Regions from separate parts of the Edwardsiella piscicida genome, predicted to be linked through region 2. Evidence: predicted binding sites of a transcription regulator. Region 2 holds the regulator's gene; the other holds the start of a gene.
The links. Region 2 encodes Fur, which represses iron uptake genes when iron is present. Its sites were predicted from a motif close to ATAATAATGAGAACNACTATCAA; they were not measured.
Positions count from the first base shown of each region.

Region 1: L1P05_RS07245 (TonB-dependent hemoglobin/transferrin/lactoferrin family receptor) is a predicted target of Fur. The motif match lies at 7,548-7,570, and genes of this name have one in related genera.

Region 1 covers NZ_CP090968.1:1,593,336-1,604,108, reverse strand. The annotation lists gene L1P05_RS07285 (NAD(P)H nitroreductase) at 1-175, opposite strand, end outside; gene sppA (signal peptide peptidase SppA) at 381-2,234, shown strand; gene ansA (asparaginase) at 2,366-3,382, shown strand; gene pncA (bifunctional nicotinamidase/pyrazinamidase) at 3,450-4,085, shown strand; gene L1P05_RS07265 (YeaC family protein) at 4,119-4,376, opposite strand; gene msrB (peptide-methionine (R)-S-oxide reductase MsrB) at 4,446-4,856, opposite strand; gene gapA (glyceraldehyde-3-phosphate dehydrogenase) at 5,216-6,211, shown strand; gene L1P05_RS07250 (D-hexose-6-phosphate mutarotase) at 6,317-7,201, shown strand; gene L1P05_RS07245 (TonB-dependent hemoglobin/transferrin/lactoferrin family receptor) at 7,611-9,866, shown strand; gene L1P05_RS07240 (MipA/OmpV family protein) at 9,925-10,677, opposite strand.
Region 2 covers NZ_CP090968.1:2,739,045-2,749,817, reverse strand. The annotation lists gene chiP (chitoporin ChiP) at 1-706, shown strand, start outside; gene chiQ (ChiQ/YbfN family lipoprotein) at 764-1,096, shown strand; gene L1P05_RS12500 (beta-N-acetylhexosaminidase) at 1,115-3,781, shown strand; gene fur (ferric iron uptake transcriptional regulator) at 3,995-4,444, opposite strand; gene fldA (flavodoxin FldA) at 4,720-5,247, opposite strand; gene ybfE (LexA regulated protein) at 5,431-5,709, opposite strand; gene L1P05_RS12480 (alpha/beta fold hydrolase) at 5,923-6,711, opposite strand; gene seqA (replication initiation negative regulator SeqA) at 6,985-7,524, shown strand; gene pgm (phosphoglucomutase (alpha-D-glucose-1,6-bisphosphate-dependent)) at 7,554-9,194, shown strand; gene kdpE (two-component system response regulator KdpE) at 9,275-9,964, opposite strand; gene kdpD (two-component system sensor histidine kinase KdpD) at 9,961-10,773, opposite strand, start outside.

The DNA of each region.
Region 1 (10,773 bases), 1.1 Mb from region 2:
TCAGACGCTCACGCCCGTCGCCCTGCACGGTTACGAAGCGCCACGGCTGCAGGCCGCCGTGGTCCGGCGCGCGCAGCCCGGCCTGAAAAATGTTTTCCAGCGCCTGATCGGACGGGGCGGGCTCGCTCAGGCGGGAAGCGGAACGACGCTGCAGCAGGAGCTCTAATGCATCCATGGGACTCTCCAAGTGATAAGTCAAACACATAGTCTGTAATGATGTTACAGAGAGGTTACGACAATTATCCCCCCGCGCGCCGTAAGATGCCAGCCCCGACATACGCACAGAGGGCGGACCAGCGCTGCCGGGCGCATATCGACGCTGACTTTTCCCGGCGACGCCGCTAGGATAGCGGAATTGCAATCATTGACCTGGAGTTAACATGCGCATGCTATGGCGCTCTATCGCCGGCGCGTTCCGCTGGTGCTGGCGAATACTCAATTTTATTCGCGAGTTTATCCTTAACCTGTTTTTAGTCCTGCTGATCCTGATCGGCGTCGGTATCTACCTTCAGTTTCAGGATACGCCCGTCGATCCTGCCACCAAAGGCGCTCTGCTGGTGGATCTCAACGGCGTGGTGGTCGATAACCCCGCGCTGAACAGCAAATTCGGGCAGCTGGGCCGAGAGCTACTGGGCATCCGCGGCGCGGCGCTACAGGAGAACTCCCTGTTCGATCTGGTGGAGACCCTGCGCCAGGCCAAAAGCGATCCCAATATTACCGGGCTGGTGTTATCGCTGAATAACTTTGCCGGCGCGGATCAGCCGTCGCTGCAGTACATTGGCAAGGCGCTGGCCGAGTTCCGCGCCAGCGGTAAGCCGATCCTGGCGGTCGGTGAAAGCTACACCCAGGCGCAGTATTTCCTGGCCAGCTATGCGAATAAGATCTACCTCTCCCCCCAGGGCAGCGTCGGCCTGCAGGGGATGGCGACCAATAACCTCTACTATAAGAGCCTGCTGGATAAACTGGATGTCAGCACCCACATCTTCCGCGTCGGCACCTATAAGTCCGCCGTCGAACCGCTGATGCGCGACCAGATGTCGCCGCAGGCGCGCAGCGCTGACAGCCAGTGGCTCAACGGTATGTGGAATAACTATTTGGCCACCGTTGCCGCCAACCGCCACCTTACGCCGGAGCAGGTTTTCCCCGGCGCCGAGCAGATGCTGAAAGGACTGCAGGCCACCGGCGGTGATATGGCACAGTACGCCGTACTGCATCGGCTGGTCGACGGGCTGGCATCGCGCAGCGAGGTCGAGGGTATTCTGTCCAAACAGTTTGGCTGGGATACGCGCGCGCGCGACTACCGCCACATCAGTCTCTATGACTATCCCCTGAAGCCGAAGCCTACGGGCAATGGCCAGATCGCCGTTATTTTTGCCAGCGGGCCGATCATCGATGGCGAGGCGACGCCGGGCAGCGTCGGCGGTGATACGACCGCGGCCCAGATTCGCCAGGCGCGTCTCGATCCGGCTATCCGCGCGATCATCCTACGGGTCAACAGCCCCGGCGGCAGCGTCACCGCCTCTGAAGAGATCCGGTCGGCGCTGGCGGCGGCGCGCGACGCCGGTAAGCCGGTGGTGGTCTCCATGGGAGGACTGGCGGCATCCGGCGGTTACTGGATCTCGACGCCCGCCAACGCCATTATCGCCAGCCCCAGCACCCTCACCGGCTCGATCGGGATCTTTGGGGTAATCAATACCTTTGAAAAACCGCTGAGCCAGCTGGGTGTCTATACGGACGGCGTCGCTACCTCGCCGCTGGCCGACACCGCCCTGACCAAAGCGCTGCCGCAGAGCGTCAGCGATCTGATGCAGCTGACGATAGAGAACGGCTATCAGCGCTTTATCAGCCTGGTGGCCACCGCCCGTCATAAAACGCCGGCGCAGATCGATAGCATCGCGCAGGGGCGCGTCTGGCTGGGCGTCGATGCCAAAGCCAATGGGTTGGTCGATCGATTGGGCGACTTTGACGATGCCGTCAGCCAGGCGGCGACGCTGGCCGGCATCAAGCAGCCTCAGCTGCGGTGGTATGTCGATAATCCGAGCTTTAGCGAAATGGTGTTCAGCCAGCTGACCAGCTCCGTACAGGCATCCCTACCGCAGGCGCTGCAGGGCATGATCCCCGCCTCACTGCTCCAGCTCTCACGCCAGATTTCGGCGCAGAGCGATTGGGTCGCCTCTCTCAACGATCCGCAGCAGCGCTACGCGCTGTGCCTGAGCTGTAGCGAGATCCGTTAATCCTGCCTCCCGTCGGGCGAGCAGGCCATTATTCATGGCTGCTGGCCCGGCGGGCTTTTTTTCTTCCGTATTATCCCTATAATCCACGCATATTTGCGCATCAGCGCCCCAGCTACGGCGAACTTTCTGTCATGCAAAAAAAATCTATCTATGTGGCCTACACCGGCGGCACCATCGGCATGCAACGCTCCGCACAGGGCTACATCCCCGTCTCCGGGCACCTGCAGCGTCAGCTGGCGCTGATGCCGGAGTTTCACCGCCCAGAGATGCCGGACTTTACCATCCATGAGTATCAGCCGCTGATCGACTCGTCCGACACCACGCCCGCCGACTGGCAGCACATCGCCGACGATATTCAGGCCAACTACGCCAACTATGATGGCTTTGTGATCCTGCATGGCACCGATACCATGGCGTTTACCGCCTCGGCGCTCTCGTTTATGTTCGAGAACCTGGCGAAACCGGTGATCGTCACCGGCTCACAGATCCCGCTCGCCGAGCTGCGATCTGACGGGCAGACCAACCTGTTAAACGCCCTCTATCTGGCGGCCAACTACCCGATCAATGAAGTCTCGCTGTTCTTCAATAATAAAATGTTCCGCGGCAACCGGACGACCAAGGCGCACGCCGACGGCTTTGACGCCTTCGCCTCGCCCAACTATCCCATCCTGCTGGAGGCCGGGATCAACATTCGCCGCATCGCGCCGCTGGTAACGCCGCTGCATCAGGCGCCGTTCCGGGTTCACCCCATCACGCCGCAGCCGATCGGGGTAGTGACCCTCTATCCCGGACTCTCGGCCGATGTGGTGCGCAACTTCCTACGTCAACCGGTACGGGCGCTGATCCTGCGCTCCTATGGCGTCGGCAACGCGCCGCAGAACCCGGAGCTGCTCGATGAGCTGATCCACGCCTCACAGCGCGGTATCGTCGTTGTCAACCTGACCCAGTGCTTCTCCGGCCGGGTCAACATGGAGGGCTACGCCACCGGTAACGCCCTGGCCCACGCCGGGGTGATCAGCGGTTTTGACATGACGGTTGAGGCAGCGCTGACTAAACTGCATTATCTACTGAGCCAATCGCTGGCCGCAGACCAAATCCGCCGCCTGATGCAGCAGGATCTGCGCGGTGAGCTGAGTGAGAACCCCTAGGCATCCTATCTCGCCGCGGCAGCGCCGGGAGAGACAGCCTAGCCATACAACCACGGGAGAACGACGGATGTCCGCTGCACTTTTGCTGATCGATCTACAGAATGATTTTTGCCCTCAGGGCGCGCTGGCGGTTCCCCAGGGCGATGAGGTCATCCCCGTCGCCCTGCAGGCGGTCGCCATGGCGCGTCGGGACGGCATCCCGGTGATCGCGACCCAGGATTGGCATCCGGCGGAGCACGGCAGCTTCGCCAGCCGCAGCGGCGGGCAGCTGGGCGAGGTCGGCGAGCTCAATGGCCTGCCCCAGGTCTGGTGGCCTGACCACTGCGTGCAAAACACCATCGGCGCCGCGTTTCACCCGGCCCTGCGCGATACCGCCTTCGATTTTGTGGTGCATAAGGGAACTGACGCCGCAGTGGATAGCTACAGCGCCTTTTTCGACAACGGTCGGCGCTGCGCCACCGCGCTGGATGCCTGGCTGCGCCAGCACGGCATCACCCGCCTGTGGCTGCTGGGTCTGGCGACGGATTACTGCGTGAAGTTTTCGGTGCTGGACGCCCTGCGCCTGGGCTATCAGGTCAATATCATTCGCGACGGCTGCCGCGGCGTGGATCTCACGCCCGGCGATAGCGAACGCGCGCTGGCCGAAATGGTCCGCGCCGGGGCTAGCCTAACCCCGCTCACCACGCTCAGCCACCTGCGCTGAGCGCACACCCGCGGCACCGCTCCGCGCGGTGCCCTACTTCGCCAACGGCGCGCTAAACAGCGCCTTCAGCGCCTGCTTGCTTTTCATTTCTATCTCCCCGCGGGTATTCACCGTTAAATGCGCCGCACGGTGATTATGGCGCGACTGGTACAGCATCACCATTTGCAGCGCCTCGCCGCGCTGCGACTCACTCAGCCGAGAGCCGTCCGGCCACTTGCCCAGCTCAACGGCGGTCACCAAACGCTGGTAGACATCTTCATTCATTATTGAGATCAAGCGCTCAATATCCATATGTCCTCGCTAATATCCGCTTTGCTGAATCGCTTCACCATGGTACTATCATTTCAAGACATCAAGGGGTTAACCCAGGGTCCAGCGGCCATCCTCTCCGGCGCAGAAATGCAGCGCAGCGGAGTTCACGCAATAGCGCTCGCCGCTGGGTTGGGGGCCGTCGGGAAACAGATGTCCCAGATGCGCATCGCACTGCGCGCAGCGAATTTCGATGCGATGCATATGGTGCGAATCATCATCCAGACAGCGAATGGCGTCGGCGCTATAGGGGCGAAAGAAGCTCGGCCAGCCGCAGCCGGAATCGTATTTACTGTCGGAATAGAACAAGGGGCTGTTGCAGCACAGGCAGTGGTATATCCCCTCCTGGCGGTTATGCAGCAGTCGGCCGCTAAACGGCGGCTCGGTGCCACGCTCCTGAGTGACATAGCGTTGCATTTCGGTTAATTGATGTGGGGATTGGGAGAGGTTTTCTTTAGCCATGTTATGTTCCGCGGCCTGCGTCGAATGGATAGGATTGGGCAGAAATAGAATGCCATCAAACATAACAAACAGTTAACAATAGATCAGCATCATTTGGTCTAAACTGTGTGGCTGGAACGCGGCGGGAATGACTTTTGTGATGAGCATCACAAACAGACAGCACGCAGGTTTGAGACTCTCGCCGCCGCCCCCATGTATGATGGAATACGGTGAGTTTGGCATCGTGGATGCTATCTGCACAGTCGCCGCGGCGGCTTTGACGTATAGCAACAATTGACACGATTCCGCTTGACGCTCCATAAGGTTTTTGTAATTTTACAGGCAACCTTTTATTCACTAACCAATAGCTGGTGGAATATATGACTATCAAAGTAGGTATCAACGGTTTTGGCCGTATCGGCCGTATTGTTTTCCGTGCTGCTCAGGAACGTTCTGACATCGAAATCGTTGGCATCAACGATCTGCTGGATGCCAACTACATGGCATACATGCTGAAGTACGACTCTACTCACGGTCGTTTCAACGGCACTGTTGAAGTGAAAGATGGCCACCTGATCGTTAACGGTAAAAAAATCCGTGTTACCGCTGAAAGAGATCCGGCTAACCTGAAGTGGAACGAAATCGGCGTTGACGTTGTTGCCGAAGCGACCGGTCTGTTCCTGACCGACGAAACCGCGCGTAAGCACATCGCCGCCGGTGCCAAGAAAGTCGTCATGACTGGCCCGTCTAAAGATGCTACCCCGATGTTCGTTATGGGCGTAAACCACAAGAACTACGCTGGCCAGGAGATCGTTTCCAACGCATCCTGCACCACCAACTGCCTGGCTCCGCTGGCTAAAGTCCTGAACGACAACTTCGGCATCGTTGAAGCGCTGATGACCACCGTTCACGCTACCACCGCGACCCAGAAAACTGTCGACGGCCCGTCCATGAAAGATTGGCGCGGCGGCCGCGGCGCTAGCCAGAACATCATCCCGTCCTCTACCGGTGCAGCCAAGGCCGTTGGCAAGGTCATCCCGGAGCTGAACGGCAAACTGACCGGTATGGCTTTCCGCGTTCCGACCCCGAACGTCTCCGTTGTTGACCTGACTGCTCGCCTGGCCAAGCCGGCGACCTATCAGCAGATCTGTGACGTGATGAAGGCCGCTTCTGAAGGCGAAATGAAAGGCGTTCTGGGCTACACCGACGAAGCCGTCGTTTCTACCGACTTCAACGGCGAAGTATGCACCTCCGTGTTTGATGCCGACGCCGGTATCTCTCTGAACGACAACTTCGTGAAACTGGTTTCTTGGTATGACAACGAAACTGGCTACTCCAACAAAGTTCTGGATCTGATCGCACACATCTCTAAGTAAGTGCGCATTGTGATCCCGTGATAAAAGGGCGACACTCGGTGTCGCCCTTTTTATTTTGTGTCTGCGGCAGCGCCTTCACCGAGGAGCCTTACCATGTCCCAGAGCATGTCCGAAAAGATTTTTTCCTTACCGGTCGAACGACAGATCACCCCTTACATCAGCCTGCGCCAGCTGGATGCGTTGCCCATCGTGGTGGTCAACCACCCGCGGCTGCGGGCCGCCGTCGCCCTGCAGGGCGCCCACCTGCTGCTGTGGCAGCCCAGCGGCGAAAAACCGACGCTGTGGCTCTCGCCGGACTCCGCCTTTCAACCGGGCGAACCGATCCGCGGCGGTGTGCCCATCTGCTGGCCCTGGTTTGGCCCGGCCCAGCAGGAGGGCTATCCGGCACACGGCTTCGCCCGCAACCTGCCCTGGACCCTCAGCGCGCATGATGAAGACGCGCAGGGCGTAACCCTGACCCTCACCCTGAAAGAGAGCGACGCCTCGCGTAAATACTGGCCTCATGACTTTAGCCTGACGGCCCGCTATCGCCTCAGCGACCACTGCAGTATGGAGCTCGAAGCCTATGGCGACTACCGCTGCCAGGCCGCGCTGCACACCTACTTCAATATCGCCGATATTAACGCCGTCTCCGTCTCTGGGCTGGGGGAACCCTATCTGGATAAAGTCAACGGCGGCGCCGAGGCTATCCAGCAGGGAGCGCTGACCTTCAGCGCGCGTACCGACCGCGTCTATACCGCGCCGGAGCCATTCAGCGTCATTCACGATCGCGGCTTCCAGCGCAGCATCGAGATCCACCACCACCATCACAGCGACGTCGTCGCCTGGAACCCGTGGCGTGAGATTGCCGCTGCCATGGCCGATATGCCCAATGACGGCTATCACACTATGGTGTGCGTTGAGACCGCCCGCGTCAGTCAACCGCTGCAGGTCAGCAGCGGCTGCCCTGCCCGCCTGGCCGCCACGCTGCGCCTGCGCCCGCAGCGCTGATACGCATCAACCGGCTCTCCGCTGCACGGGAGCCGGGATTTCCCTAGGCCGCGTCAATCGTATTGGTGCCAGCGCACGCGGCGCAGCCGTAGCGCCTTCCCCTCCCCGCTCACCCGCTCTGGTAGTCACCTTATCCACCGACATCCCTCTCATCGCGGCCGACATCCTCTTGACTTGCCGACGACGACACCGCCCAGCCTCACGGCGGTCCTATCCGACGCTATACGCGCATGGGCGGCCCTGCGTCACCGTGGCGATGCGCTCAACGCCGCACCAACGGCGCGCTATGCCCGGTCATCTCCACGCCGCGTCCACGCCGCACGCATGTCGCGTAAACACGCATTGCTTGAAAATAATTATCATTATCAATTAATATGTATGACCTTTTAGATGCTTCTGGGTTATGTATATGATAAAGAAAATACTTTTTACTACGCTGCTCCCCCTCAGCGCGCCCCTCATCGCACAGACGGCGGGATCGGAGAAAAAAGATGCCGAGGATATCGTCTATGTCATCGAAAAGCAGGAGGAGAAAATTAATGAGACGACGCTCTCACAAAATGAGATAGAGAATCAGCTGATTTTCGATATGCAGGATATTGTTCGCCATCTTCCCGGCGTCGGCGTCTCCAGCGATGGACGCTTTGGCAATAATGGATATAGCATGCGAGGCGTTGATAAGGATCGCGTGGCCATCGCCGTCGATGGTATCCCACAGGGCGAAACCTTCGATAACCTCATTTACAAGGGGTACGGCTATTTTAACGGCAGCATCAACAATATCGAAACTGACCATCTGAAAACCGTACTGATCGCCAAGGGGGCCGACTCGTTATTTATGGGCAGCGGCGCCTTGGGCGGCAGCGTGCAGTATGTCAGCAAAGATCCCGGCGATCTGATTAGGTCGGGCAATAGCGGCTTGGTTTCCCGCAGCGCCTATAGCTCCAAAAATGATGAAAAAATGCAGACCCTCGGGGGCGCGTTCAGCACGGATATTATCGAAGGCATGTTGCTTTACACCTACCGCAGCGGTCATGAAACCGACAACTTCCGCCATGAAAACGATGTGTTTGGCCGCGCTCGTGGAACGCCCGATCCGCAGGATAAAAAGCGCCACTCGCTCCTCTCAAAGGTCAACCTCATGCTAGGCGACGCGCACACCCTCAGCGCCACCGTCGAATATGCCAAGGAAAAGACCTATACCGATGAGAAGTCGTGGCACCTCTTCTCTGCATATCACCGTACCGGTAACGACCTCTCGGAAAAAAGGCGCTACAGCATTTCTGATACCTGGCAGCCCGGCGCCTATATCGACACGGTCAAAACCGAATTTAACTGGCAAAAAATCGCGCAGACCGCCTTTAGCACGATCTATGAAGACTTTGATCAGGGATATTATGGCGATATTTTTGAAGAGAAAAACCGTAGGCTGACCCAATATGGCCGCTACTTGAATAACGAAATCTCGTTCAACAACTGGTCGTTACTGGCTACGCGCCATCATATGACCCTGCGTACCCAGTATGCCACGAAGCGCTTTGATAATGTCAATGCGGACACGACCTGGCTGGGCAACCCCAAGCAACCCTACCGGGACGATCAAAAGATCATCCGACCGGTCTCTAGCCGCGATATCAATGCCACCGTCGTCGATGAAATCGCGCTGCCCGGCAGTCAGCTCAGCCTCATCGCCGGAGCCCGCTATGATAGCGTCGCACATAAGCCCGACGCAGGCCCGTTATCCCTGGCGAAAGACAGCGACCCTCAGCCCAACCGCTACTCTGCCCTTTCATGGGCGCTGACCGCCAACTACGCAATAACCCCCCGCTATACGTTGCAGTATAAAATAGGCAAGGGCTTCCGCATTCCTACGGCACAGGAGCTTTATTTCGATTATGGCGATAGCATCGCGGCTAACCGCGTTGAGCCGAATCCCAATTTAAAACAGGAGCAAGGCCTGAGTAACGAAATCGCGCTCAGCTATCAGGGCGATATCGTACAGAATAAGATCAACGCCTATTACACCAAATACACGGACTTTATCGATCTCAAGCAGACGGAGAAACAGGTTCCCAATCCTTGGTTCAATCCCTCAAATCCATCACGCTGGAACAAACCGACCCTTCCACAAAACCACCTGCAATATACAAACGTCGCCTCGGCCTATGTCTGGGGGCTTGAGCTGACAAACGAATTCCACTTCGCCAAAGCGCTCGGTGGGCAGGATAACTACAGCTTACGCAATAGCCTGAGCTACGCCCGAGGGAAAGATGCCAGCGGAAACGCATTGCTATCTATTCAACCTTTTAAATGGGTTTCTTCGTTAGCCTATCGGCATCCCTCCGAGCGATATGGTGCGGAGCTCTTTATGACCTATGCGGCGAAAAAGACGGAGAGCCAGGCTATTCACAATGGACGCGCCTGGCCATACCTGAGCGCGAGCTATGTTGTCTTTGATACCACCGCCTATTATAACGTCAGTGAAAATATCTCACTGCGCGCCGGCGTGTTTAATATGTTAAATAGAAAATATAGCACTTGGGATACTCTGCGCAGCCTACCGGAGTTCGGCACGACCAATCAGATAGATAGCGATAGAGCTGGCCTACGGCGCTTCACTGCACCGGGGCGAAACGTCGCCGCTGATATTTCATTCTACTTCTAACGCGAGAGCAGGGTCGCCAAAGCGACCCTGCTGATAGTAACGCGATGCACGGCAGCGATTAGAAACGGTAGGTCACGCCAGACCACAGCATGCCGGTATAGCTCTTCGCGATCATCGGGCTGTCCTTGATTTGGCTGCTCAGCTGCACGAAGCGGCCGGCGAAGAATGCATTCCAGTCGGCATTGATGCGATAGTACGTGGTCAGCTCCAGATAGGGTGACCAGCTGTTTTCCGGGCTGTACTGCTGCAGGCTGCTGCGACGCGCCTCGCTGTCGGACACGCCAAAGTAGTAGCTGTTCTGATTAGCGCTGTTCCAGGTCACGCCGACGCCGGGGGTAAAGCTCCAGTCCCCGTGGTGCAGGGTGTACAGGTAGGCCAGATCGCCCACCAGGCCATTGCTGTTATCCAGAATATCGCCAACGAAGGAGGCGCGCAGCGTTCCCCACGCTTCGTGGTGGCTATAGCTCAAGCCGGCCATCACGGTCGCGTAGCGGTTATTCAGGCGCTTCATCCGCCAGTCATCGCTGTCGCTGGCGCGAAAGCGCCATGGCGAATAGAACGCGGTGGCGCTCAGCTGATCCTGCTGATCCTTCCACAGATAGTAGCCGGCGGTCAGACTGTGAAAATAGAAGCTGTCGCTGTCATAGTTCACCATCGGCACAGGATAAACGCGGTCGTTATCACCACGGTAGGGATCCGGGGCGACCAGAGCGGAGGCACCGATAGACCATGTGCCCGCGTGGGCCGCGGCAGTAACCAGCAGGGCCAGTGAGCCCAGCGCAGAGAGCGTACGTTTTTTCACCGTTAACATCTTCCAATACAGAATAAAAATATGTCGGATGATTATACTCAGCAAGTGGTTAATCGCATCATCTTTTACCTGAAAAACAGTTAACATGCCACTTTT
Region 2 (10,773 bases):
TGACTTCAAGAACGGCCTGGTGCTGGAAGCGGCCTTTGGTCAGGCCCAAGGCTTTATGAATCAGTACTTCGCCAAGGGGACCTACAAGTTTGACGTCGCCGGCAGCCCGCTGACCACCAGCTACCAGTTCTACGGTGCGCACGATCGCGTCTCCGACGCCAACAGCAGCGCCAATATCTATGACGGCACCGCCTGGCTGCAGGCGCTGACCTTCGGCTACAAGGCCGGTCAGTTCGATCTGCGTCTGGAAGGCACCTGGGTGAAGGCGGAAGGCAAGCAGGGCTACTTCCTGCAGCGTATGACGCCGGCCTACGCCTCCTCTAACGGTCGCCTGGATATCTGGTGGGATAACCGCTCCGACTTCAACGCCAACGGTGAAAAGGCCGTCTTTGCCGGCGTGATGTATGACCTGAGCAAGTGGAACATGCCGGGCTGGGGCGTCGGTGCCTCCTATGTCTATGCCTGGGATGCCAAGCCGAACAGCACCTGGGCTGACCAGAGCGAGCGGGTTAAAGAGAGCGCCTACAGTCTGGATGCGATGTACGTGATTCAGGACGGCCGTGCCAAGGGCACCCTGTTTAAGCTGCACTACACCCAGTATGACAACCACTCCGACAACCCGAGCTGGGGCGGCGGCTACAACAACATGTTCCAGGATGAGCGCGACGTGAAGTTTATCGTTATCGCCCCGTTCACCGTGTTCTGAGTTATCGCCCCCTCCGCACGCGCGGAGGGGCGCTAAGCGAATCAAGGGAGAGAGAATATGAAAGCGATTCTGGGTGTGGCCATGGCCGCCATCGTACTGACCGGCTGTGCGCAGCCGAGCGCGCCGTCTCAGGAAGGTCAGCTGCTGAAGCAGGCCTACAGCAAGTGTATTCAGGATGCCGACGGCAAACATGACAAGGTGGCGTCCTGCCAGACCATTCTAGAGGTAATGAAGCAGAGCAAGGCTCACGCCGCGTTCGCGCAGAAAGAGAGCGTGAGCGTGCTGAATTACCAGCAGTGTATTGAGGCGGCGATGAGCGGCGCCGGTGACAACTATACGGCCCGCTGCGGCAAACTGTGGCAGGAAATCCGCGCCAGTAACGCGAACTGAGAAAAGGGAAGCGAGATGATGAAAGGATATAAACTGAGCGTAGTCGCCACGGCACTGGGTATGCTGGGCGTTTCCGGCGTAGCGCAGGCCGATCAGCAGCTGGTGGACAGCATCAGCAGCCAGGTGAAGGTGAACTACGCCGTCACCGACAACCGCGGCGCGGAGAACGGCGTCAACTGTGCGGCGCTGGGCGCCGACTGGGCCTCCTGCAACCAGGCGGTGATCAGCCTGACCAACGATGGCAGCGCCATCGAGGGGAAAGACTGGGCCATCTACTTCCATAACATCCGTCAGATCCTGAAGAGCGGCAACGATCAGTTCAAGATCACCTTTGTGACCGGCGATCTGCACAAGATTGAGCCGACGGATAAGTTCAAGGGCTTTGCCGCGGGTGAGCGCATCGAGATCCCCATCGTCGGCGAATACTGGCAGCTGTTTGAAAGCGACGTGATGCCGCGCTGGTACGTGACCTCGCGGGACGCTAAGCCGAAGGTGATCGCCAACACCGATACCGAAGATCTGCGTCAGTTCGTGACGCCGTTTGCGGGCGACCTGTGGAAGCGTATCAAGGACGATAAAAACGTTCTGATGACGCCGGAGAACCGCTTTGCCAAGAACGCCGATGTGAAGACCCTGTCGGCGGCCAGCCTGCGCGGCCAGATCATGCCGACGCCGCTGAAGCTGAAAGTGCATCAGCAGGACGCCGATCTGGCGCGCGGCGTTAGCCTGGATCTGACGGTGCTGAACACCGCCAGCGCCGATGTTATCAAGCAGCGTCTGGGCCAGCTGGGCGTGAAGCAGGCCCAGAAGGGCTACCCGATCAAGACGCAGATCGCCACTAAAGCCTTTAAAGGCGATATGGCGGTACCGGGCGCGTACCAGCTGAAGATCGGCACCAAGGGCGCGGAGGTGACCGGTTACGATCAGGCCGGGGTGTTCTACGGTCTGCAGTCTATCCTGTCGCTGCTGCCGGCCAACGGCAGCGCTAAGATAGCCACGCTGGACGCCGAAGATGCGCCGCGCTTCCAGTACCGCGGCATTGAGCTGGACGTGGGCCGTAACTTCCACTCCCTGGCCGCTGTCGAGCGCCTGCTGGATCAGATGGCGGCGTACAAGCTGAACAAGTTCCACTTCCATCTGACCGACGATGAGGGCTGGCGTATTGAGATCCCGGGCCTGCCGGAGCTGACCGAAGTCGGCGGCAAGCGCTGTCATGACCTGAGCGAGCAGCAGTGCCTGCTGCCGCAGCTGGGCTCTGGCCCGGACAGCAACAACAACGGCAGCGGCTACTTTACCCGCGCCGACTATATCAAGCTGCTGAAGTATGCCCAGGCGCGCCACATTGAGGTGATCCCCGAGATCGACATGCCGGCCCACGCCCGTGCGGCGGTGGTGGCGATGGAGGCGCGTTACAACAAGCTGAAGGCCGCCGGTAACGAGAAGGGCGCCAACGAGTACCGCCTGCTGGATCCGACCGATGACTCTAACACCACCTCGGTGCAGTTCTACGATCGTCACAGCTACCTCAACCCGTGCCTGGACTCCTCCAAGCGCTTTGTCGACAAAGTGATTGGCGAGATGGCCCAGATGCACCGCGAAGCCGGTCAGCCGCTCACCACCTGGCACTTTGGCGGCGATGAGGCGAAGAACATCCGCTTAGGGCCGGGCTATACCGACGTGAACAAGCCGGAGCCGGGCAAGGGGATGATCGACCTGAGCAAAGAGGACAAGCCGTGGGCGAAGTCTCAGATGTGCCAGGCGATGATCAAAGAGGGCAAGGTTGCCGACATGGAGCACCTGCCGAGCTACTTCGCGGTCGAAGTCAGCAAGATGGTCAAGGACCACGGCATCGGCAAGATGCAGGCCTGGCAGGATGGCCTGAAGGATGCCAAGGATGCCAAGGCATTTGCGACGCCGCGCGTCGGGGTTAACTTCTGGGATACCCTGTACTGGGGTGGCTTTGACTCGGCCAACGACTGGGCCAATAAAGGCTATGAGGTGGTGATCTCCAACCCGGATTACGTCTATATGGACTTCCCGTACGAGGTCAATCCGCAGGAGAACGGCTACTACTGGGGCACCCGCTTCAGCGATGAGCGCAAGATCTTTGCCTTCGCGCCGGACAACCTGCCGCAGAACGCCGAAACGTCGGTCGATCGCGACGGTAACTACTTCAGCGCCAAGAGCGACAAGCCGTGGCCGGGCGCCTATGGCCTCTCTGCTCAGCTGTGGAGCGAAGTGGTGCGTACCGATGAGATGATGGAGTACAAGATCTATCCGCGCATCATGGCCGTCGCTGAGCGTGCGTGGCATCAGGCGGGCTGGGAACAGCCGTATCAGGCCGGGCGTGAATACAAGGGCGGCGAAACCCACCTGGTCGATCAGCAGGCCCTGCTGCAGGACTGGCAGCGCTTTGCCAACCTGATGGGGCAGCGTGAGCTGGCCAAGATGGACAAGTCTGGCGTGGCCTACCGCGTACCGCAGCCGGGTGCCCGCGTCGTGAACGGCACGCTGGAGACCAACGTTGCGATGCCGGGCCTGATCGTGGAGTACTCCGTCGACGGCGGTAAGCAGTGGCAGCGCTATGATGCCAAGGCGAAGCCGAGCGTGAACGGTGAGGTACAGGTGCGTACCGCATCGCCGGACGGCAAGCGCTTTAGCCGCGTGGAGTCCGTCAAGTCCTGACGGGGCATTACCCTCATTTTCCCCCGCCCCGCGCGGGGGCCTTAGGATGAGCGTCCGCGGCGCGGCCTCATCCTCTCCCTCTTCCGGTTTCGATCTGAGTAGTAGTGAGCAGTAATTGCCCTCGGTCTCTGAGGGCTTTTTTTTGTTCGTCGGCGCGCGGGTAAAAAAAACGGCCCCGATGGGCCGCTTCGCTGACGCTGGAGGTCGGGCCGCTTAGGCCTTTTCGTCGTGCAGGGCCTCATCGCTGCGGCAGTCGCCCTCGGCGCAGTGGCCGTAGAGATACAGGCTGTGGTTGGTCAGCTGGATGCCGTGTTTTTTGGCGATTTCACGCTGACGCTTCTCGATGGACTCATCGCTGAACTCGATGACCTTGCCGCAGTCCAGGCAGATCAGGTGATCGTGGTGGTGCTGTTGGGTCAGCTCAAAGACCGATTTACCGCCCTCAAAGTTATGGCGGGTAACGATGCCGGCATCGTCAAACTGGTTGAGCACGCGGTATACGGTCGCCAGACCGATCTCCTCGCCCATGTCGATCAGCTTCTTGTACAAGTCTTCAGCACTGACGTGATGGCACGTAGGATCTTGCAGTACTTCCAGAATCTTGAGACGGGGAAGCGTGACTTTCAGGCCAGCTTTCTTTAACGCGGTGTTGTTGTCAGTCATTCGGATTCTGTCCTGTCACAGCGCCCGGCAGCGCCCTGGGGCCGTTACCGAACGGAAAATAATAGTGAGATTCATTATAAGGCCGATATCCCTAAATGGGAACCGTGGCGCGGCGTGGTCAGCGCGGGGTGTCTGCGGCGCAGATCTGATATAACTCGCGAATAATGAGGAAGATAGAAACAAATGACGCAGCGAACTGCGCACTATCGTTTTTATTGATGGCTGAAATACCTGCCGGCTATTAAACGGGGATCCGCGCCGGCAGGCGATAGGCATTAGCCCAGGATATCGGCCAGATGCATCTCTGCGCTGAGCTGCTTGACCCAGGCGTCTACGCGCTCGGCGGTCAGCTCTGGCTGGCGATCCTCATCGATGGCCAGGCCGACGAAGGTGTTGCTGTCGACCAGCGCCTTGGAGGCTTCAAAGTGGTATCCGGCGGTCGGCCAGTGGCCGACGATGGTCGCGCCGCGCGCTTCAACCAGCTCGCGGATGGTGCCCATTGCATCGCAGAAGTACTCGGCATAGTCTTCCTGATCGCCGCAGCCGAACAGCGCTACCAGCTTACCGGAGAAGTCGATCTCCTCCAGGGAGGGGAAGAAGTCATCCCAGTCGCACTGCGCTTCGCCGTAGTACCAGGTGGGGATACCCAGCAGAAGAATATCAAACGCCTCAAGGTCTTCCTTGCTGCTCTTGGCAATGTCATGAACTTCAGCAACGTCTTTACCCAGTTGCTTCTGGATCATCTTAGCAATGTTTTCCGTGTTGCCGGTGTCGCTGCCAAAGAAAATACCTACGATTGCCATATCGCGAATTTACCTTTTATCTCAGAAATTAAATCAGGCTGTGCCCCGACCGCCGCGGGCGACGGACGGGATAGGCGCTGAGCCCAACGGGGCGCGGTCACACACCCAGCCTACCTACCAGTCGAATACTATAACATCTTTGGCGTCGCGGCTTTATCGTCATTGTGCGCTGCGCCGGGCGGGTCAGGTATCCAGCGGTAGCTGACTGAGCAGCATCTGCTCGATCAGCTCGCTGCGGCTGATGTTGCGCTCCTGCGCCAGACGGTTGAGGAGATCGACCGCCTCTTCATTCATCTTCAGCTCGACGCGACGCAGCCCTTTAACCCGATCGCGCCGCAGCTGGTTACGCTTGTTAATCCGCAGCTGCTCTTCCCGGGAAAGCGGGTTGGTTTTGGGACGACCTGGACGACGTTCTTCCGCGAACAGATCGAGCGTCGTGCGGTCCGTTTGTTCTTTGGCCATATTCAGGTAGCGGTACTGCAAGGAGAAGGGAGCACGGGAACCCCGGACTCCGATTAACATATATACGGGATTTCCCCCGACGGCACCGTACGGGGACGCGCCGCCCATTTTAGCGCGCCATCATACCCCAGGGAGTGGAGCAGCGACAATCCCTTATCGGCGTCGGCGCGCGTTCCCGCACCGACGCGGGTTCGATCCGCGGCGCTCGGATCTTTATGCCGCGGCGCCGGAGGGGGTATCGAGAAAGCGGCGCACCGCGCGCAGGACGTTATCTGGCTGTTCAGCGTGCAGCCAGTGGCCGCTGCCGCTGACCACGTGGGCGCGGGCGCGGGGAAACTGGCGGGCGATCGCCTCTCGATAGTCATCGAGAATATAGGGTGAGTTCGCGCCCTTGATGAACAGCGTCTCCCCCAGATGAGGCGCCTGCGGCTGCCAGCCGAGGATCTGCGGGTAATGCTGCTGCAGGGCCGCGAGATTAAAGCGCCAGCGTCCCTGGTGAAAGGACTTGAGCAGAAATTGCACCACCCCCTCCTGCTGCAGAAAGCGGCGCAGGATCTGCGCGGCCTGCGGGCGCGTCGGCACCGCCGCCGTCTGCACCGCGTTCAGGGCGGCAAAGACCGCGTCGTGACGGCGGGTGGGATAGGCCACCGGCGCCATATCCAGCACCACCAGGCGGCGTAGACGCTGCGGGGCGAGCGCCGCCAGACGCATCGCCGCTTTGCCGCCCATGGAGTGGCCCATGATGTCCAGCGGCGCCAGGTTGTAGGCGTCGATCAGCGCGATGAGATCCCCGGCGAGCAGATCATAGTCCATCTCGGGGGTATGGGGGGATTGGCCGTGGTTGCGCAGATCGACCAGCAGCACGTCGCGCTGGGCGTTGAGCGCACGGGCGAGCTGGCCCAGGTTGTCCAGCGAACCGAACAGGCCGTGGATCAGCAGCAGCGGCGGCTGGCTCGGCGGCTGCGGCGCCCGCAGCAGCAGATGATTCAGGGTCAGGATCATGGTGAGATAAATTGTTCAGCTAATGTTATGTACAGGTTACCACGGCGGCGGCGACGTGTCCGCCGGCCGAGCGCCTGCGCAGGGGCCGGCGAGGGTGACCCCCTCGGGCTGGCCGTCAGCGCCGACGCTTAAGCGCCCGCGCCGCGTTGGCGCCGCACCGACGGAGGCGCCAAAATGGACGTTAATCACCCCACCGTGGCGCTAAACGCTATCCGCTCAGGGCGTTTAACCTTATAATCCAATCTGACCAAGTAGCAAAAGTACTGGATAACGATGAAAACGATTGAAGTCGACGAGGAGCTCTACCGCTATATTGCCAGCCACACTCAGCGGATTGGCGAGAGTGCTTCCGACATTCTGCGCCGGCTGCTGAAAGTCGGTATGGAGAGCAAGACGGCCGCCGTCGCTGGCGCGGCGCTTCCTGCGCTGGTAACCCCTCCCGCCGCGGCGGTATCCCGGCCGCAGGATCGCGTGCGCACCATGCGCGAACTGCTGCTGTCGGATGAGTATGCTGAACAGAACAGGGCGGTCAGTCGCTTTATGCTGATTCTGACCACGCTGTACGCCATTGACGCCGATGGGTTTGCGGCGGCAACGGATGCCCTGCACGGGCGCACCCGCGTCTACTTTGCCGGCGATCGCAATACGCTGCTGCAGAGTGGCAATCACACCAAGCCCAAGCAGGTACCCGGCACCCCTTATTGGGTGATCACCAATACCAACTCAGGCCGCAAGCGCGCGATGATCGAACACATCATGCTGGCGATGCAGTTCCCCGTGGAGCTGATCGAGAAGGTTTGCGGCACCATTTGATAAATAACAAGCGTTAGGGAGAAGCGCAGATGGCAAATCACCCGCGCGCCGGGCAGCCTGCCCGGCAGAGCGATTTGATCAATGTGGCTCAGCTGGTTGCACAGTATTACAGCCTGCGTCCGCAGGCGGATAATCCGTCCCACGCCGTGAAGTTCGGCACCTCCGGTCACCGCGGCAGCGCGCAGCGCCAAAGCTTCAATGAGGCGCACATTCTGGCGATCGCCCAGGCGATCGCCGAGGTGCGCAAGGCCAACGGCGTCGAGGGGCCCTGCTTTGTCGGTAAAGATACCCATGCGCTCTCTGAGCCGGCCTTCGTCAGCGTGCTGGAGGTGCTGAGCGCCAACGGCGTTGAGGTGGTGGTGCAGGAGAACAATGGCTTTACCCCGACGCCGGCGGTGTCACTCGCCATTCTGACCCATAACCGTCGCGGCGGCGCGCTGGCCGACGGTATCGTGATTACGCCCTCCCATAACCCGCCCGAAGACGGCGGCATCAAATACAACCCGACCAACGGCGGCCCGGCGGATACCAATCTGACCTGCGTTATCGAGCAGCGTGCCAACCAGCTGCTGGCGCAGGATCTGGCCGGCGTGAAGCGTCTGACGCTGGACGCGGCCTGGCGCAGCGGCCATATCCACGCGCGCGACCTGGTGCAGCCCTACGTTGAAGATCTGCGCGATATCGTCGATATGCCGGCGATTCAGCGCGCCGGTCTGAAGCTCGGCGTGGATCCGCTCGGCGGCTCCGGTATCGAATACTGGCAGCGCATCGGTGAGCATTACGGCCTGGATCTGACGCTGGTCAACGACCATATCGATCAGACCTTCCGCTTTATGCATCTGGACCACGACGGCGTGATCCGCATGGATTGCTCCTCGGAGAGCGCCATGGCGGGGCTGCTGGCGCTGCGCGATCGCTTCGACCTGGCCTTTGCCAATGACCCGGACTATGACCGTCACGGCATCGTAACGCCGGCCGGGCTGATGAACCCGAACCACTATCTGGCCGTGGCCATCGACTACCTGTTCCGCCACCGCCCGCAGTGGGGGGCCGAGGTGGCCGTGGGTAAGACGCTGGTCTCCAGCGCGATGATCGATCGGGTGGTTAAGGCGCTGGATCGCCGCCTGGTGGAGGTGCCGGTCGGCTTCAAGTGGTTTGTCGATGGTCTGTTTGACGGCAGCCTTGGCTTTGGCGGCGAAGAGAGCGCCGGGGCATCGTTCCTGCGCTTCAACGGCACGCCGTGGTCTACCGATAAGGATGGCATCATCCTGTGCCTGCTGGCGGCAGAGATCACCGCCCAGACCGGTAAGAACCCGCAGCAGCATTACGATGCGCTGGCGGCGCGCTTTGGCTCCCCGAGCTATAACCGTCTGCAGGCGCCGGCGACCCATGCCCAGAAGGCGGCGCTTTCCCGTCTCTCTCCGGAGATGGTGCAGGCGGACCGGCTGGCGGGGGATCCGATCACCGCCCGTCTGACCCGCGCCCCGGGCAACGACGCGCCGATCGGCGGGCTGAAGATCATGACCGACAACGGCTGGTTCGCCGCGCGTCCGTCCGGCACCGAGGAGGCCTACAAGATCTACTGTGAAAGCTTCCTGGGTGCGGAGCATCGCCAGCGTATCGAGAAAGAGGCGGTTGATATCGTGAGCGCCGTACTGGCTAACGCGTAAACGCGCCATTCCCCTCCGCAACGCCGCGCACTGCGCGGCGTTTTTTATGGGGGAACGCCGGGGAGAAGCGAACTCGTCCTCTACGGCATAAAGCGGTAGCCGACGCCGGTTTCGGTCAGTAGATGGCGCGGACGGGCCGGTTCGGCCTCCAGCTTCTGGCGCAGGTGTCCCATATAGATACGCAGGTAGTGGCTGTGCTCGACGTAGTTGGGTCCCCAGACGCTGCTGAGCAGCTGGCGCTGGGTCAGCACCTTACCGCTGTTGGCGATAAGCTCGGCCAGCAGGCGAAACTCGATCGGCGTGAGGTGCAGCCGCTCGCCGCGCCGGGTGACGCTGCGCGCCAGCAGATCCACCTGGACGTCGGCGAAGCAGACCAGCGGGCTCTCCTGCTGCTGGCGGGTATGGCGCCGCAGCGCCACCCGCACTCGCGCCAGCAGCTCCGCGACGCCGAAGGGTTTGCTCAGAAAATCCTCGGCGCCGGCGTCGAGGGCCTCAACTTTGTCGGCCTCATCGCAGCGCGCCGAGAGCACGATCACCGGAATGGCGCTCCAGCGGCGCAGATCGCGGATAAACTCCACGCCGTCGCCGTCCGGCAGCCCCAGATCGAGGATGATCAGATCCGGCTGGCGGGTTGCGGCCTCGATCAGGCCACGCTGCAGGCCATCGGCGTCCGCGACGCGCCAGCCTTCGTTTTCCAGGGCGGCGCGCACAAAGCGGCGAATAGCCTGTTCGTCTTCGACGATCAGAATAGTGATGGGGGCGGCTGTCACGGGTTGTCTGTCATCTCCTCATCGGTTTCCGGGTCGATCTCCGGCACGGTTTCCAGCGGCAGGGTGAAGTGAAAATGGGCGCCGCCCTGCGGTGGGCTTTCGACCCAGATTCTACCACCGTGTATATCAATAATGGCACGGCAAATCGCTAACCCCAAGCCGACGCCGGGAATGGCGGACTCTTTATCGCCGCGGGTAAACTTGTTGAAGATATGCGGCAGTTGGTCGGCGGGAATCCCCGGCCCGCTGTCGCTGATCTCCACCTCGAGCCCATCGGCGCCGACCCGCGCGCCGATGGCGATGCGGGCCGCGCTGCCGGCGTATTTCCCCGCGTTCTCCAGCAGATTCTGCAGGACGCGCTCGATGAGCGCCCCGTCGCAGTTCACCAGCGGCAGATCCGCCGGCAGGCTGAGGGCGAGGGGATGGCCGGCCAGCATCGGCTCCAGCGTATGGATGGCGCTGCCGACGATCTCCTCCAGCGACTGCCACGCCTTGCGCAGACGGAAGCCGCCGGACTGGATGCGGGCCATGTCCAGCAGGTTGTTGACCAGGCGGGAGGTGTTGAGGATCTGCTGACGGATCTCCTCCGCCTGCGGGGCGTGGGCCGAGCGTTCGCTGGCCAGATCCAGCGTCAGTATCTCCGCCTGCCCGAATAGCACCGTCAGCGGAGTGCGCAGATCGTGAGAGAGGGCGGCCAGCAGCGAGTTGCGCAGCTGCTCTCGCTCGGCCTCCAGACGGGCCGCCGCCGCGCTGTGGGCCAGGTGCAGGCGCTCCAGCGCGTTGGCGATCATGACGGTATAGGTTTGCAG